Regions from separate parts of the Sinorhizobium sp. 22678 genome, predicted to be linked through region 1. Evidence: predicted binding sites of a transcription regulator. Region 1 holds the regulator's gene; each other region holds the start of a gene.
What was found. The regulator PhoB, encoded in region 1, activates phosphate uptake and scavenging genes when phosphate is short. The targets are predictions, from matches to a motif close to TGTCATNNANCTGTCAT.
Positions count from the first base shown of each region.

Region 2: a site for PhoB is predicted at 1,260-1,276, ahead of ACTJKL_RS26285 (LTA synthase family protein). Genes of this name have one in related genera too.
Region 3: a site for PhoB is predicted at 1,986-2,002, ahead of ACTJKL_RS01375 (BtaA family protein). Genes of this name have one in related genera too.

Region 1 covers NZ_JBQEMS010000021.1:70,143-75,458, forward strand. Annotated here, with positions in the region: gene pstA (phosphate ABC transporter permease PstA) at 1-1,270, shown strand, start outside; gene pstB (phosphate ABC transporter ATP-binding protein PstB) at 1,284-2,099, shown strand; gene phoU (phosphate signaling complex protein PhoU) at 2,189-2,902, shown strand; gene phoB (phosphate regulon transcriptional regulator PhoB) at 3,013-3,696, shown strand; gene ACTJKL_RS25035 (GcrA family cell cycle regulator) at 3,804-4,325, opposite strand; gene ACTJKL_RS25040 (aspartate aminotransferase family protein) at 4,734-5,316, shown strand, end outside.
Region 2 covers NZ_JBQEMS010000024.1:56,127-61,442, reverse strand. Annotated here, with positions in the region: gene ACTJKL_RS26290 (NAD+ synthase) at 1-1,043, opposite strand, end outside; gene ACTJKL_RS26285 (LTA synthase family protein) at 1,312-3,231, shown strand; gene ACTJKL_RS26280 (TadE family protein) at 3,517-3,939, shown strand; gene ACTJKL_RS26275 (TadG family pilus assembly protein) at 3,941-5,316, shown strand, end outside.
Region 3 covers NZ_JBQEMS010000001.1:243,857-249,172, reverse strand. Annotated here, with positions in the region: gene ACTJKL_RS01380 (class I SAM-dependent methyltransferase) at 27-692, opposite strand; gene ACTJKL_RS01375 (BtaA family protein) at 689-1,939, opposite strand; gene ACTJKL_RS01370 (serine hydrolase domain-containing protein) at 2,107-3,468, shown strand; gene ACTJKL_RS01365 (transglycosylase SLT domain-containing protein) at 3,501-4,505, opposite strand; gene ACTJKL_RS01360 (LysE family translocator) at 4,639-5,274, opposite strand.

The sequences.
Region 1 (5,316 bases):
CCGACGCGATATCGGCATCAAGCGCCGCTATGCCGCGGAGCGCCGCTTCCGTGCCTTCGGAATCAGCGCCATCGCCATCGGTCTGTTCTTCCTCGCGGTTCTCCTCTGGAGCGTCGTTTCGAAGGGCTATACCGCCTTCCAGCAGACGACGATCACGTTGCCGATCGAGTTTTCCGAGAAGGTGATCGATCCGAAGAACGAACGGGCGACCGATCCGAAGCGGCTCTATACCGCCAACTATCCGCTGCTCGTGCGGGAGGCTCTGGTCAAGCAGCTCGGCCTCGATCCGTCGAAGCGGCCGCTGGTGAAGCAGGCGACCGATATGGTCTCCGCCAGCGCCCGGACGCAACTGCGTGACATCGTCGTCGCCGATCCGTCGGTGATCGGCAGGACGGTTCCCGTCACGCTGCTTGCCGAAGCGAACATCGACTCCGCCTTCAAGGGCCAGATCGACCTGTCGGTCGACGAAGCCAAACGCAAGGTGAAGGATGCGCAGGTCGCGTGGATGAACCAGCTTGCCGAGGCCGGCGTGCTCAAGAAGAGCTTCAACACCGGCATCTTCACCTTCGGCGCATCCAGCCGGCCTGAAGCGGCGGGTGTCGGCGTCGCCCTTCTCGGCTCGCTCTACATGATGCTGATCGTGCTCGTGCTGTCGCTGCCGATCGGCGTCGCCGCCTCCATCTATCTCGAGGAGTTCGCGCCGAAAAACCGGCTGACGGACCTGATCGAGGTGAACATCAACAACCTGGCGGCCGTACCTTCCATCGTCTACGGCCTCCTCGGGCTTGCCGTCTTCATCAACTTCGCGGGCATGCCGCGCTCGGCAGCACTCGTCGGCGCCTTCGTGCTGACGCTGATGACGCTACCGACGATCATCATCGCGACCCGGGCGGCCCTGAAGGCAGTGCCGCCGTCGATCCGCTCCGCCGCACTCGGCCTCGGCGCATCGAAGATGCAGACCATCTTCCATCACGTGCTGCCGCTTGCCATGCCCGGCATCCTGACCGGCACGATCATCGGCCTCGCCCATGCGCTGGGCGAAACGGCGCCGCTGCTTCTGATCGGCATGGTCGCCTTCGTGGTCGACTTTCCGGGGTCGCCGCTGGAGCCATCCACGGCGCTGCCGGTACAGATCTACATGTGGGCGAACGAGGCAGAACGTGCCTTCGTCGAGCGTACGTCCGGAGCGATCATCATTCTCCTGATCTTTCTCATCTTCATGAATCTCGGCGCAATTCTCTTGCGGCGTCGCTTTGAGCGTCGCTGGTAGTGGGGTAAGGACTATGAACATCATGTCGGAAGCTGCAGTCGAAAAGGCTCTTGAGCAGAAAATGAATACGGTGCCTTACAAGATGATCGGCAACGATGTGTCGGTCTATTACGGCGAAAAGCGTGCGCTCTTCGACGTCAACCTCAATATCCGCGAGAACACGGTCACGGCGCTGATCGGTCCGTCCGGTTGCGGCAAATCGACGTTTCTGCGCACTTTGAACCGCATGAACGACACGATCGAGAACTGCCGCGTCACGGGCAAGATCACGCTCGACGAGGACGATATCTACGATCCGTCGATCGACGTGGTGGAATTGCGTGCCCGCGTGGGCATGGTGTTCCAGAAACCCAATCCGTTCCCGAAGTCGATCTACGACAATGTCTCCTACGGCCCGCGCATCCATGGCCTGGCACGCACCAAGACCGAGCTCGACGAGGTCGTGGAAACGAGCCTGCAGAAGGCCGGGCTCTGGAACGAGGTGAAGGATCGGCTGCAGGAGCCGGGCACCGGGCTTTCCGGCGGCCAGCAGCAGCGCCTCTGCATCGCCCGCGCCGTTGCCGTCAGCCCGGAAGTCATTCTGATGGACGAGCCCTGCTCGGCGCTTGATCCGATCGCGACCGCGAAAGTCGAGGAACTCATCCACGAATTGCGGGCGAATTTCACGATCGTGATCGTCACCCACTCGATGCAGCAGGCGGCGCGCGTGTCGCAGCGCACGGCCATGTTCCATCTCGGCAATCTCGTCGAGGAGAACGATACCGATAAAATGTTCACCAACCCGGACGATCAGCGCACCCAGGACTACATCATGGGCCGCTTCGGCTGATGGCCGGAGAGGGGCGGAGTTTTTCCGTCCCTCCCGGTCAAGACCGAACGAGGCCCATTCAGAACAGCGCGTCCCCCGAGGAAACGAATATGTCTCACGCACACATCATGTCCGCCTTCGACGAAGAGTTGAAGTATCTCACGCGCCGCATCTCCGAGATGGGCGGTCTCGCCGAGCAGATGGTGGCGGACTCCGTCCGTGCGCTCGTCAATTCCGATCTCGCCCTGGCCCAGAAGGTGATCTCCGACGACACCATTCTGGACGACGCGGAACGGCAGATCGGCGAAAAGGCGATCGTCACCATTGCCAAACGCCAGCCCATGGCCTCGGATTTGCGGGAGATCATGGGTTCGATCCGCATCGCCGCGGACCTGGAGCGCGTGGGCGACCTCGGCAAGAACACCGCAAAGCGGGTGATTGCCGTGGCCGGTTCAGGCATACCGCGCAAGCTTGCGCGCGGCCTCGAACACCTGGCCGAGCTCGCGCTCGTTCAGTTGAAGGAAGTCCTGGACGTCTACGCGTCCCGTTCGCCGGAAAAGGCGAACAGCATTCGCGAACGCGATGAAGAGATCGATGCGATCTACACGTCCCTGTTCCGGGAACTGCTGACCTATATGATGGAAGATCCGCGCAACATCACGCCGTGCACGCATCTTCTCTTCTGCGCCAAGAACATCGAGCGTATCGGCGATCACGCGACCAATATCGCCGAAACGATCTACTATATGGCGACAGGCGCCCAGCCGCAGGGCGAACGGCCGAAGGACGACATGACGTCGACATTGGGTTCCGTGACGGACTGAGATCGCCCGGCATCCGGTGCCTATGCAGAATTGTTCCGGCCGCCTCGGTGCGGCCTACCACCGTGTGCGGCGGCATGACGGCTGTCGTGCGTAGGAAGGAGTCCTACTGAATGTTGCCGAAGATTGCCGTAGTCGAAGACGAGGAAGCCCTGAGCGTTCTCCTGCGCTACAATCTCGAGGCGGAAGGCTTCGAGGTCGATACGATCCTTCGCGGCGACGAGGCGGAGATCCGCCTGCAGGAGCGCCTGCCCGACCTTCTCATCCTCGATTGGATGCTGCCCGGGGTTTCCGGTATCGAGCTCTGCCGCAGGCTGCGCCAGCGGCCGGAAACGGAGCGCCTGCCGATCATCATGCTGACCGCGCGCGGCGAGGAAAGCGAGCGCGTGCGGGGCCTTGCCACCGGCGCCGACGATTACGTCGTCAAGCCCTTCTCGACGCCGGAACTGATGGCGAGGGTCAAGGCGATGCTCAGGCGCGCCAAGCCCGAGGTTCTGTCGACGCTCCTGCGCTGCGGCGATATCGAGCTCGACCGGGAGACGCACCGCGTCCACCGCCGCAGTCGCGAAGTGCGCCTCGGCCCGACGGAGTTCCGGCTGCTGGAATTTCTGATGTCCTCACCGGGGCGCGTCTTCTCCCGTTCACAGCTCCTGGACGGTGTCTGGGGACACGACATCTATGTCGACGAACGGACCGTGGACGTTCATGTCGGGCGGCTGCGCAAGGCACTGAACTTTTCCAACATGCCGGACGTCATCCGGACGGTGCGCGGCGCTGGCTATTCGCTGGAGAGCTGAGGCTGAAGGTCGCTGGCGCCCGTGCCGGCTTGCGGCATGGCAAAGAAAAAGGGGCCTTTCCGGCCCCGATTTTCGTCGTGCATCCAGAGCGGGATGAGCAAGGCGCCTCAGCGCATGCGCCGGCGCTCGGCGGAGGGCTGGTAGGCCAGCCGGGCATGGAAGGTGCAATAGGGAGAGGCTTCCGGGGAGTCGTTGCCGCAGAAGTGGAACTCTTCCTTGAGCGGGTCGCCGATCGGCCACTTGCAGGTGCGTTCGGTAAGCTCCGTGAGCTCCAGCCGCCGCGACATCGGCAGGACGATGTTCCTGTCGATCTGCAGCTCCTGGTCCATTTCCAGGCCGACTGCGAGCTCTTCCTTGAGCGCGGTCGCACCGGCCGTGCGGGTCACGGTGCGGGTTACGGAACGCGCAGCATAGTTCGGTGCGCGCGGGGCAGACGTCGCCCGTTTGGGCCGGGCTGCAGCGGTCGTGCTTCCGCCGGCCTTGGCGCGCCCGGGCAGGCTCAGCCGATGAACCTTTCCGATGACCGCGTTGCGGCTGACGCCGCCCAACTGCGCCGCGATCTGGCTGGCGCTCAAGCCCTCCGACCACAGCTTCTTCAGTTTCTCGACCCGCTCGTCAGTCCAGTTCATCTCTGCACTCCCCGTTCTCGGCGTTGGGATGGCGGAATCCGTCACCGCTCTCCGGGAAAACCCGAAGATTCAACGCGATAATACTTTTGGTGACTAGGTCCGCCGCATGCGTCTAGTAATTGAATGTTAACCTACCGGCAGGGTGACTCCGTGGCAAGAGTCGCCGGAATCGCGCCGAATCGATTTCGCGGTTTTCCCCAACTTGCTGTCGGAGCGTTGCATTTTTGCAAGTCCCAGAGTGCGATTTTTTCGCGCTTCGGAATCGGCATCCGCCAAGCGCCTGCAAACCTTGGTTTTGTTGACATCGCGGTGCGAAATGGGAATAGTGCCTGTCGCCGCCGCAAGGCGGCATTTTTGATTTTTATCGGGCCGAATGGTCCGTGCCGCCGGAATGAAGGAGAGCTCGACATGGCCGCAACCACGCCGCTTTACGACACCTATCTGCGCGCGCCGTTGCGTTTCGAGCGAGGTGAAGGCGTTTGGCTGATCGCCGAAGACGGCACGCGCTATCTCGATTTCGCTGCCGGTGTCGCGGTGAACTCGCTCGGCCATGCCCATCCTCATCTCGTCGAGGCGCTGAAGGCGCAGGCCGACAAGGTCTGGCATCTGTCCAATCTCTACGAGATTTCGGGGCAGGAAAGCCTTGCCCGGAGGCTGACCCAGGTGACCTTCGCCGATCGGGTGTTCTTCACCAATTCCGGTGCGGAAGCGCTCGAATGTGCGATCAAGACGGCGCGGCGCTATCATTTCGCCAAGGGACACGTCGAGAAGTTCCACGTCATCACCTTCGAAGGTGCTTTCCACGGCCGCACGCTCGCAACGATCGCCGCCGGCGGACAGCAGAAATACATCGAGGGCTTCGGGCCGAAGGCGCCGGGCTTCTATCAGGTCCCCTTCGGCGATATCGCGGCGGTCAAGAACGCGATCAATGAAGAAACCGCGGCGATCCTCGTCGAGCCGATCCAGGGCGAGGGCGGCATTCGGTCGGCAT
Region 2 (5,316 bases), on a different contig from region 1:
CAGCCGAGCGCCTTGGCGCATGCCTCGGCATCCTGCAACGACTCGCGCGAGGTGTAGCGGTAGGGCAGCATGACCGTGCGAACCCGCTCCTCGCCCAACGCATCCACCGCGAGCGCCGTGCAGATCGCCGAATCGATGCCGCCGGACAGGCCGAGAACGACGTTCCTGAAGCCGTTCTTGTTGACGTAATCGCGAAAGCCCAGCATGCAGGCGCGGTAATCCGCCTCTTCGCCTTCCGGTATGCGCGACTTGAGCCCGTTGGTCGAGGTCCAGCCGCCCGCGCCCCTTTTCCATTCGGAGACGGCCACCGCCTCTTCGAATTGGCTCATCTGGAATGCCAGCGACTTGTCCGCGTTGAAGGCGAAACTCGCGCCGTCGAAAACCAGCTCGTCCTGGCCGCCGAGCTGGTTGGCATAGATCATCGGCAGACCGGTCTCGATCACCTGCCGCAGCACCACCTGATGGCGCACGTCGACCTTGCCTCGGTAGTAGGGCGAACCGTTCGGTGACAGGAGGATTTCGGCGCCACTCTCCGCGAGGGTCTCGCAGACGCCGAGATCGCCCCATATGTCCTCGCACACCGGTATGCCGATCCGCACGCCGCGAAAGTTCACCGGGCCCGGCATCTCACCCGCGTCGAAGACGCGCTTTTCGTCGAATTCGCCGTAGTTCGGCAAGTCGACCTTGTCGCGGATGGCGATGATCGTCCCAGCGTCGAGAACTGCAACGGAATTGTGCCGGAGGCCGGCGGCCCGGCGCGGAAAGCCGATAACCACGCCCGGCCCGCCATCTGCCGTCTCCGCCGCAAGCTTCTCCACCGCCTGCTCGCAGGCCTTCAGAAAAGCGGGCTTCAAGACGAGGTCTTCCGGCGGATAGCCGGAGATGAAGAGCTCGGTCAGAAGCAGGAGATCGGCGCCTTCGCGCGCCGCCGCCGTTCGCGCCTCGCGTGCTTTCGCGACGTTGCCGGCAATGTCTCCGACCGTGGGATTGAGCTGTGCCACGGCGATCCGTAGCGTTGAGGGAGCGGCTTTCTGTGCAGTCATGAGCGGGCCCGTCGTCTCTCGTCAGCGAATGCATGTGTCGTTCGCGCTGTTCTTACCGCATCCGGGAGAAAAAAACCCGCCCTCAATCGAGATCCGGCTGAAAAAATCCGAAAAGCTTCGTGTTTTCGGACCGTTAAGCGCAGCGCAGAAATTCTTTAGCCGCCACAGGAACCTGGCAGCGGCGGCGCCGTTTCCGCCATTCATCCCCTGTTCAAGATGACAGTCGTATGACGGTAGAGTGAAATATTTGTGAAACTGGAGACGCCCGTTGGCCCGTATCGATTCCGCCGTGAGCAGCTCTCAAGTCTACGCCGACGGGCAAGGCTCTTCCGCAAGATATACGAGAACCCTGTCGGGCGCCCGCAGTGCGCTCTTCACGCTTCTCATTGCGACGGCGCTCGTCTTCACCGTCGAATTGATCGTGCGCTGGTCCTTGCCCGAAACCGTCGCCTATTTCACCGATCCCATGCGCCCGGCCTGGACCACGGTCGCCGTGTTCTTCCTCGCCATGCTCGGCGTCGATGCCCTGTTCGGCCGCGAGCACAAGGCCGCGCTGCTCGTCGCGCCGCTCGCCGTTGTGCCGGCATTCATCAGTCAGCAGAAGCAGGTCTTCCTGTCCGATCCGCTCTATCCGACCGATTTCCTTTTCGGCCGGCAGATCATGGAGCTGATGCCGGTACTCGTGAAGGACAGGCCGTGGACCGCAGTCGGCGTCGTCGCCGGTTTGATCGCGGCCATCGTCGTTGGCGCGCTCCTGCTGCGGTTCGCCTGGCGGAATTTTCCCAAGCTGACACGTCGGGAGCGGCTGATGCGGATCGCATTCGCCCTGCCGCTGCTGGTCGCATTCTGGAACATCATGGACTACAACCAGTTCTCGTGGATCCGTGACCGGCTTCGTGTCATCCCCATCATGTGGGACCAGACCGAGAACTACCGCCACAACGGCTTCGCGCTTGCTTTTGCCATCAACCTCCCGATGGCCAACGTAAACGCGCCGGCCGGCTATATGGCGGACGCGATCGACCGGATTCCGGTAAAGTCGCTTCCCGCCGGCACGACCCATCGCGGCAAACCGGATGTGATCGTGCTGATGAGCGAGTCCTTTTGGGATCCTACGCGGCTTCCCAAGGTGAAGCTCACGCCCGACCCGATGCCGACGATCCGTGAACTGCAGGGCGGCAACGTATTTTCTCCGGAATTCGGCGGCATGACCGCCAATGTCGAATTCGAAGCGCTGACCGGTTTTTCCAACGCGTTCCTGCCCTATGGCAGCATCCCCTACCAGCAATATATCCGCAATCCGATTCCCTCGCTCGCCACCTTCTTCCGCGGCGAAGGCTATGTTTCGCGCGCCATTCACCCTTTCCAGGGATGGTTCTGGAACCGCACAGCTGTCTACAAGGCCTTCGGTTTCGACATGTTCCGGTCGGAAGAGAACATGCCGGCCATGCAGAAGCGCGGCATCTTCGCGTCGGACGAGTCTTTGACGAAGGAAATCATCCGCCAGGCGGACGAGGTGGAGGATCCTTTTTTCTTTTTCGCGGTGACCCTGCAGGGCCATGGTCCCTATGAGGCCAACCGCTATGCGAAGAACACGATCAAAGTCGAGGGCGATCTTCCCGAGGCCGACCGCCAGGTGCTCGCCACCTATGCGCAAGGCGTGAAGGAAGCCGACGATAGCCTCAAGATGCTGATGGACTGGGCGAAAGAGCGCGACCGGGAGACGATCATCGTTCTCTTCGGCGACCACCTCCCACCGCTGAACACCGTCTATTCCAGCACCGGTTACATGAAGGGCATTACGGCCGAGCGCAAGGGACCGAAGGATCAGATGAAGGCCGAGCATGAGACGCCGCTCGTCGTCTGGTCGAACAAGACGGGGCCGAAGAAGAACATCGGCACGATCAGCCCGGCCTTCCTTTCCTACCAGATCCTGAAACAGGCGGGCTACGAGCATCCCTACTACACTGGGTTCCTCGGCAAGGTCTACGACCACTACCGTGTCCTCGACCGTTACATGCTGATCCGCAAGAACGGCAAGGACGTCGCCGACTGGCTGCGCCAGCCGAAGATCCCCGCATCGCTGCGTGACTACCGCTTCCTGCAGCACGACATGATGTTCGGCAAGCGCTACAGCACCGAGCGCTTCTTCAAGTCCCACGCCGAGCTTTACAGCGCTGGTTTGTGAAGGGACTCGGCTAGGACGGCCAATCCCCCCGGCTTCACGAAGCGTTTCACTGCTTTCGACAAGCAGTGAAGCGCTTCTTGATTCCGGGCGAACCGTGCCCCCTCGGGAAAATGTGGCAGACGCCACCGAATTCAATTAAAACGCGAATAAATATTTCCTAAATTTCAATTTTCCACAAGCAAAAACAAATACTTGCAGGCGTATAGAATAATTAACGATTGTGGCGCAGCCTGAAGCTGCAGAGACAATGGGAAACAAATACTCAGAATACTTCGGAGGTGCCGCATGTCCGTTTTCAACCGCCTGCTCGGCAGTCGGAAGGGTGCTGCCGCCATTGAATTCGCAGTCATTGCGCCGCTTTTCTTCATGTGCGTGCTGACGCTGATAGCCTACGGGATCTATCTGAGCGCCGCACATTCGATCCAGCAGATAGCCGCGGATGCGGCACGGACGGCGATTGCGGGCCTTTCCGAAGAGGAGCGGGAGCGCCTTGCGACCGATTACATCCGGCGCACGACGATGAGCCAGACCTTCATCGACTCCTCCCGCATGAACGTCACCGTGCGCGATGACGCCAACAATACCAACCAGTTCACCGTCACCATCTCCTATGACGCAAGTGACCTCCCCATCTGGAAGCTCTTCACCTTTGCCCTGCCGGGTGAGCAGATCGAGCGTTACGCGACGATACGCGTGGGAGGTATCTGAGATGCATGGAGCGACATCCGTCTTCCGGCGATGCCTGCAGTCCCGCACCGGCAATATCGGCGTCTCGGCGGCCCTCGTCATGCCGCTGGTGGTCGCGTCGATGGGGCTCGGCATCGATTACGGCTATCTCACCCTTCAGCGGCGCGAGCTGCAGTCTGTTGCGGACCTCGCCTCGATCGCGGCCGCCGCCAATGTAAGTTCAGCCGAAGAGGCCGTGCTCGCCCACTTCCGGAGCAACGGTCTCGGCTTCGCCGTCTCGACTCCCTCGGGGCTGATGACTGTGGACGGCAAGCTCCTGCCGAACGACGTCGAAACCGCCGCAAAGGGGGTGGCTACGATCGTGCGCGGGCGCTATGTCCCCGACCCGACGATCGATGCCGGCCAACGGTTCATCAGGGGGGCCCTGCCCGCCGACGCCGTCCAGGTTACGCTTGAGAAGAAGGGCGACATCTATCTTGCGGCGCTGTTCAGTGACTCGCCCGATTTGAGCGTGATCGGCACCGCGGCGAGTTCGAAAGTCGCTGCCTTCTCCGTCGGCTCCCGCCTTGCCAGCCTCAATGGTGGCCTCTTGAACGCGATCCTCGGCCAGATGCTCGGCACCAATGTGGCGCTGAAGGTCATGGACTACGAGGCATTGATCGACGCCGACATCGATATCCAGCCATTCCTCAAGATCATCGCCACCCGCCTCAGTCTCACGGCCGCTTCCTATGAAGACGTGCTGGCGACGGAGCTGACGATGCCGCAACTGCTCGGATCGCTGCGGCTCGTGCAGGGGCTTTCCGGAACGGTGACTTCAGCGCTCAAGTCCGTCGAACTCGCAACAGCCGGGAACAGGCAGACATTCACTCTGGCGCAGATCCTCAACATCGACCCGAAAAAGAGCCTCGGCATAGATGCGGGCTCGGACTGGTCGATGAAAGTCAGTGCATTGCAAATCGTCTCTGCCGCTGCGGTGATTGCCAACGGCGAACATCAGATCGCGCTCGACGCCGTTGCGGGCCTGCCAGGTATTGCCTCGGTAAAGGTCAGGCTCGCGATCGGTGAACCGCCCGTGGAAACGCCGAGCCATCGCCTTGGTTCACCGGGCGCGGCAGTAAGAACGGCACAGACGCGCCTCGCCGTCGAAGTCGTCATCGACGGTCTCGCGGCTCTCGCCGGGACCCGCATTCGGCTGCCGATCTATGTCGAACTCGCCCATGCGGAAGCAAAGCTCTCGGATATCCGTTGCTACGGCGGAACGCCGGAGAATGCGGCGGTGATCATAGATGCGGTTCCCGGCGTGGCGGAGATCGCCCTCGGCGATGTCGATCCCACCGTCCTGTCGAGCTTTTCGTCCGACGCCCGGGTGACCCGGGCGCGGCTCCTCGACGGTCT
Region 3 (5,316 bases), on a different contig from region 1:
AGCCGAATGCTTTCCGCCATCGTCCGCTACGGTGCCGCGCGGCGATAGACGGCGAGCCAGGCATAATCTCGTCCGAGCGATCTGACCTCGAGCGCCGCTCCGTCTCTCTCGGCCCTTTTGCGCATCGCGTCGAAAAGCGATTCGCGCGGCGTGACGTGGAAACGTCCGAGCCAGGCCTGGAGGAGGCGGCGGAAGCCGGCCGGCCAACCTTCCTGCTGGCCGAAATCGACGATATGCAGCGAGCCGCCCGGCTTGAGCGCGGCAATCGCGGCATCGACCGCCTTTTCCCATTCGGGAACCATGGAAAGGGCGTAGGAGATGACGATCCGGTCGAAACCTTCCAGATCGAAGGAGGCGGCGGTGAAGTTCGTCGCGTCGGCGACCCGCAACACTGCGTCCGGCCGATTTTGGCGCCGGAGCTTGGCTTTGGCGGTCGCCAGCATTTCGGCCGAGATATCGAGGCCGAAGAGGCGCGCACCGGGGTAGAGTTCCCCGAGCACGGCGAGATTGCGGCCCGTGCCGCAACCGACTTCCAGCACGGATGCACCCGGCGGCGGGTTCAATTCACGGATCAGCGTGTCACGGCCGAAGAGATAGTATTTGCGCGTGAAATCATAGATGTACCGCTGATAGCGATACATGCGGTCCATGAGGTGAGCCTGGCTTTCATTCGCAGTCTGCACGGCGCTCATGCTTTCTTCCGGTAGATGTGGAAGCCGCCATAGATCGCCGACCGGTCCTCGGCGCCGAGCCTCATCGAGCTCTCGGCATCGTAGTGCCACTGATCGAGGAGCGTGGTGGAGAGGCGCCCCGGCAGGATGCTCGCTTCCGCCGCCGTGCGGAAGATCACCACCGCGCCGACGTCGGCGGTGCGGGTGATCTCCGTCCAGAGATCGTTCAGCTGCTGGTCGGTCATCCAGTCCTGTGCGTCGAGGAGCACGTAGCGGTCGACGGAGGCGGCGGGCTTGCCGGCGAGAAGCTCGGTGAAGCTCGCATGGTGGATCTCGACCCGCTCCGCATTGTGGCGAATCGCTTCGTATCGCGATGCCTGAAGATAAGGCGGCAACTCGCCCTCGTCCGGCCGCGGGTAGCGCCGCGCAAAGGCCTGCCAGGCGAAGTAGTTATCGCGCAAGGGGAAATGACAGGTCAGCTTTTCCAGGCGATTGCGCAGCACCGCGGCGACGGATTTCTCCCTGCTCAGGCTCGCGAGTTCGTCGAACTGCTGCGGCGGGATGCCAAGGCCGAAAAGGGAGCTCTTGCGGCTGGTGATCCACCGGATGACCGGACGCTCGAAGAGCGGAGCGAGCTTGTCGTCGAAGAACTGCCGCTGCTCGCGCATGGAGCGCGCCTTTGCGAAGTCTTCAGGATTGACGCCATGCAGCCGTGCGAGAACATGGCTCGCGGTAATGAAGCGGCCGAGCAGGCCGGTACGGTAAATGTTGCGCCCGAAGACGCCGATGCGCCGGCGGCCGGTGAGATCCCGGCCGTTCCAATAGGCGCGGGTTGCCGGATCGAGCTTCGGAGCGAGGAACACGTCGTAAGCCCGACCATTCGTGCGCGTACCTTCGACGGCGAGGAACCGCACCACGTCCTTGTGGCTCGGCAGGTGGCGAAAGGCCGAAAGCTTCAGCCGGTTGAGCGCGATGTGATGGGGATTGAGATCGACCACGTCTATCCGGGCAGGCGCGGCCGAGAGGTAGGTCAGCATGTTGCAGCCGCCGGAACCGATCGTCACGATCCGATGTCCGGGGCGGATCTGCATCGCTTCCATGTCGACAATCGGATCCTCCCAGATCTGCGGGTAGACGAGTCCGGAAAAGAGCAGACCGAACAGGCGTTCGGAGAGACCGGCGGGGGAGAGAGGTTTATGCTGCAGGAGTGCGCTTTTCAGTTTCGGATTCTTCTTGCCGAAGCCGGCATCCGGGGCGAAGTCGGTCATCTTGCCTATCGTCCAGTTGAAACTGAGCCGCTTCTAAGGTGACTCGGCTACACTTTGATGACGAGGTTTCGCACAAGGGCTCGCAGGGATTCGGGTATTGCCCCTCATCCGACTGGTCAGACGGGCGAAAGCGCAGTAGCACTTATGCGAAGAGCGGGAGGGCGAGAATGAAGGGTCTTCTGAAGACGCTTGGCGGACTGGGGGCGGCCTCGCTCGTGGGCCTCGTCGGTTGGCTGGCGCTGTTTCCGCCTGAACTCCTCAAGGTGGGAGACGGCTATGCCGCCAAGATCGTCTGCTCCAACGTGTTCCTCGCCGGACGCGATCCGCAGGAAGTGCTGGCGCAGGACGTGCAGGCGCCCGGGCACCCGCTGCTGAAGCTCGTGCGCGTTTCGGTCGATCGGGAAGAGCAGAGCGTGACGGCGCGTATCCTGGGCTTTGCCGCACCCGGCCGCGCCGTCTACCGTCCGGGCAGCGGTTGCGCCAATGTGAGCGGAGGCAGCGCCGAGGCCATCGCGGGGATGCGCGGGACCGAGTCGGCGACGGCGCCTCTCGCCCACGATCCTGGCGTCGACTGGCCGGACGGGGACAAGCCGGACATCGACGCGGCCATTCAAATGCTTGTCGAAGATCCGGCACTGGCAGGTCCGGGCATGCGCGCAATCGTGGTCGTCAGGGATGGCAGGCTGGTCGCGGAAACCTATGCGGCGGGCTTCGACCGGAACACGCCCCTGCTCGGCTGGTCCATGACGAAGTCCGTGACGGCGGCGATCATCGGCCGGCGCATTGCCGAAGAGCGGATGGATCTGGCCCAGACCGATCTGGTGACCGAATGGAACGGCGACGAGCGAGCTCGCATCAAGCTGACCGATCTTCTCGCGATGCAGAGCGGGCTCGATTTCAACGAGGATTACGGCGACGTCACGGACGTGACGCGCATGCTCTATCTGGAAAGCGACATGGCCGGCTTCGTCGCCTCGAAGCCTCTGGAGGCGGCTCCGGGCACGAAATTCGCCTATTCGAGCGGCACGAGCAATCTTCTGTCCCGGCTCTGGATGGAGACATTCGACGATCCGGCCGAAGCGCTTTCCTATCCGCGCGAGGCGCTCTTCGCTCCCCTCGGGATGACGAGCGCCGTGATGGAGACGGATGCAAGCGGAACCTTCGTCGGCTCTTCCTACATGTATGCGTCGGCGCCGGACTGGGCGCGCTTCGCGGAGTTTCTGCTTCAGGACGGAAGCTGGAAGGGGAGGCGGCTCCTGCCGGAAGGTTACGTATCCTTCATGCGCACGCCGACTGCGGCTTCCGGCGGCGACTACGGGGCTGGACAGGTCTGGCTCAAGGAAAACGGTATCCGCGCCGGAACGGCGAATTTCCCGCCCGACACGTTCTGGATGCTTGGACATGACGGGCAGGCGATCATGATCGTCCCCTCGCTTCGCCTCGCGGTCGTCCGCCTGGGGCTGACACCGTCGCGCCTCGGCTACGACGTGCAGAAGCTGAATGCGAGGATAATCGATGCGCTCGATTGAGCGATGTCCGGCAGACAGGCCAGCCGCTCGGCTTACCTCATATTCAGCTCGTCGAGCATGCCCTTGCGCTTGGCATGGTAATAATAGCCGCTGGCATAGAGCCTTACCGCGCCGTCGTGCTGGTTGTCGGCAACCATCCACGCTCCGCGCAGATACTTGGTCGCGTATTTGAGGTTGGTTTCCGCGTCGAAGAGCCCTTCGGCCGGGCCCTCATAGCCGAGACCCTTGGCCGTGTTATAGCGGATCTGCATCAACCCGAAATTGCCTTTGCTGTAGGCGCGGGGGTTGTAGTTGCTCTCGCGCCTGACCACCCGGTGCACCAGCTCGAGCGGCAGACCGTTCAGTTCGGCATAATATTTGATCAGCCTGTCAAGCTCCGGCCGCGAGCTGGTCGGTGCTTTTCCGGACTTCAGCGAATCGGGGATGACGCTTGCGACCGCGCCGACTGCGGTGCCGAACACGCCCGTCTTCGGGCGCTCCGTCGGAACGATCATGCGCTTGGCGACAAGCGTTTCCAGACCGACCGGCTCGCCGGTGTCGAAATCCGATTCCCACGAGGCGGCAACCCCGATAAGCGGGGCGGACTGATGTCCGGCGCCTTTCTCGGGGACCGGCGGCGCGGCTGCCGGGGAGGTACCTGCCGAGGCGGGTGTCGCCATCGCTACTTCAAAGGGCTGCGCGGGTTTGGCTGCCGGCACGGCGACCGACTGGGGAGCCGCGAAAGCGAGGGTCGTGTCTGTCGCGGGCGCCGTCTTCGTTTCGCCAGCGAAATCAGTTCCTGCGGCGCTTGCCGGCGCCGCCGACGAGGTTTGTGCGGTCAATGCGGCCGAGGTGCTCGCCGTTGCGCCGACCGGCGCGGGCAGTGCGTAAGCCGTCGTCTCTGTTCCCGGCTTCGGCAGTGGCGTGACCGTCTGCACGGCCGTTAACTCCGCAAGCGACGTATGCTCGACCGTGGAACACCCGGAAGCAACAGCGACGGAAACAAGGGACACGGCGGCAAGTGCCCGCTTCGAAAGGGGAATACGGAATTTCGCCATGCTGTCACTTTCGTGCTTCTGGGCCCCGTAGCCCCTGCAAATCAGCGGTTGCCACCCCGCCGCGCTTGAATCTCCATTAACCTATGCCGCCGGTTGCGGCAAGCGCGTGAGAGCATTTCAGAGACTGCTCATGTCAGGTCGTGGCGCGCTTCAGACCCGCCGTCAGCAGGCCGGCGCCGATGAGCAGCGAACCACCGAGGCGATTGACGATGCGCCGGACATTCGGCTTGCGGATGGTGCTTCCGGCCGCGGCAGCAAGCCAGGCATAAAGCGCCGCGTTGATCGTGGCGAGTATCAGGAATGTTGTCTCGAAGATCGCCATCTGCGCGAAAAGCGGCCGCGACAGATCGAGGAACTGGGGCAGGAAGGCGACGAAGAAGAGAATGCTCTTCGGGTTGAGTGCGGTCACCGCATAGGTGTGAACGAAGATCCGCAACGGCCTTTCTGCAGGACTCGTTTCAAGGGTGCTCCCGCTGTCGTTGCCGACCGGCGCCTTCCAGAGCTTGATGCCGAGCCAGACGAGATAGGCGGCACCGACCCACTTCAGCACGGTGAAAATCGCCGCCGAGGTTGCAAGCAGAGCGCCGAGGCCGAGCATCGACGCCGTCATTGCGGTAAAATCGCCAAGAGCGACACCAGCCACGGTCGCCCCCGCGATCTTGCGGCCGTGGCCGAGCGCATAGGATATGACGAGAAGGATCGTGGGGCCGGGAATCGCAAGCAGCACCGCAGATGCGGCGGCGAAGGCGAACCAGTGTTCGAAGGACATGAGTGGGCTCCGCGGTTGAATGGCTGCTGAAGAGGAGGGAGC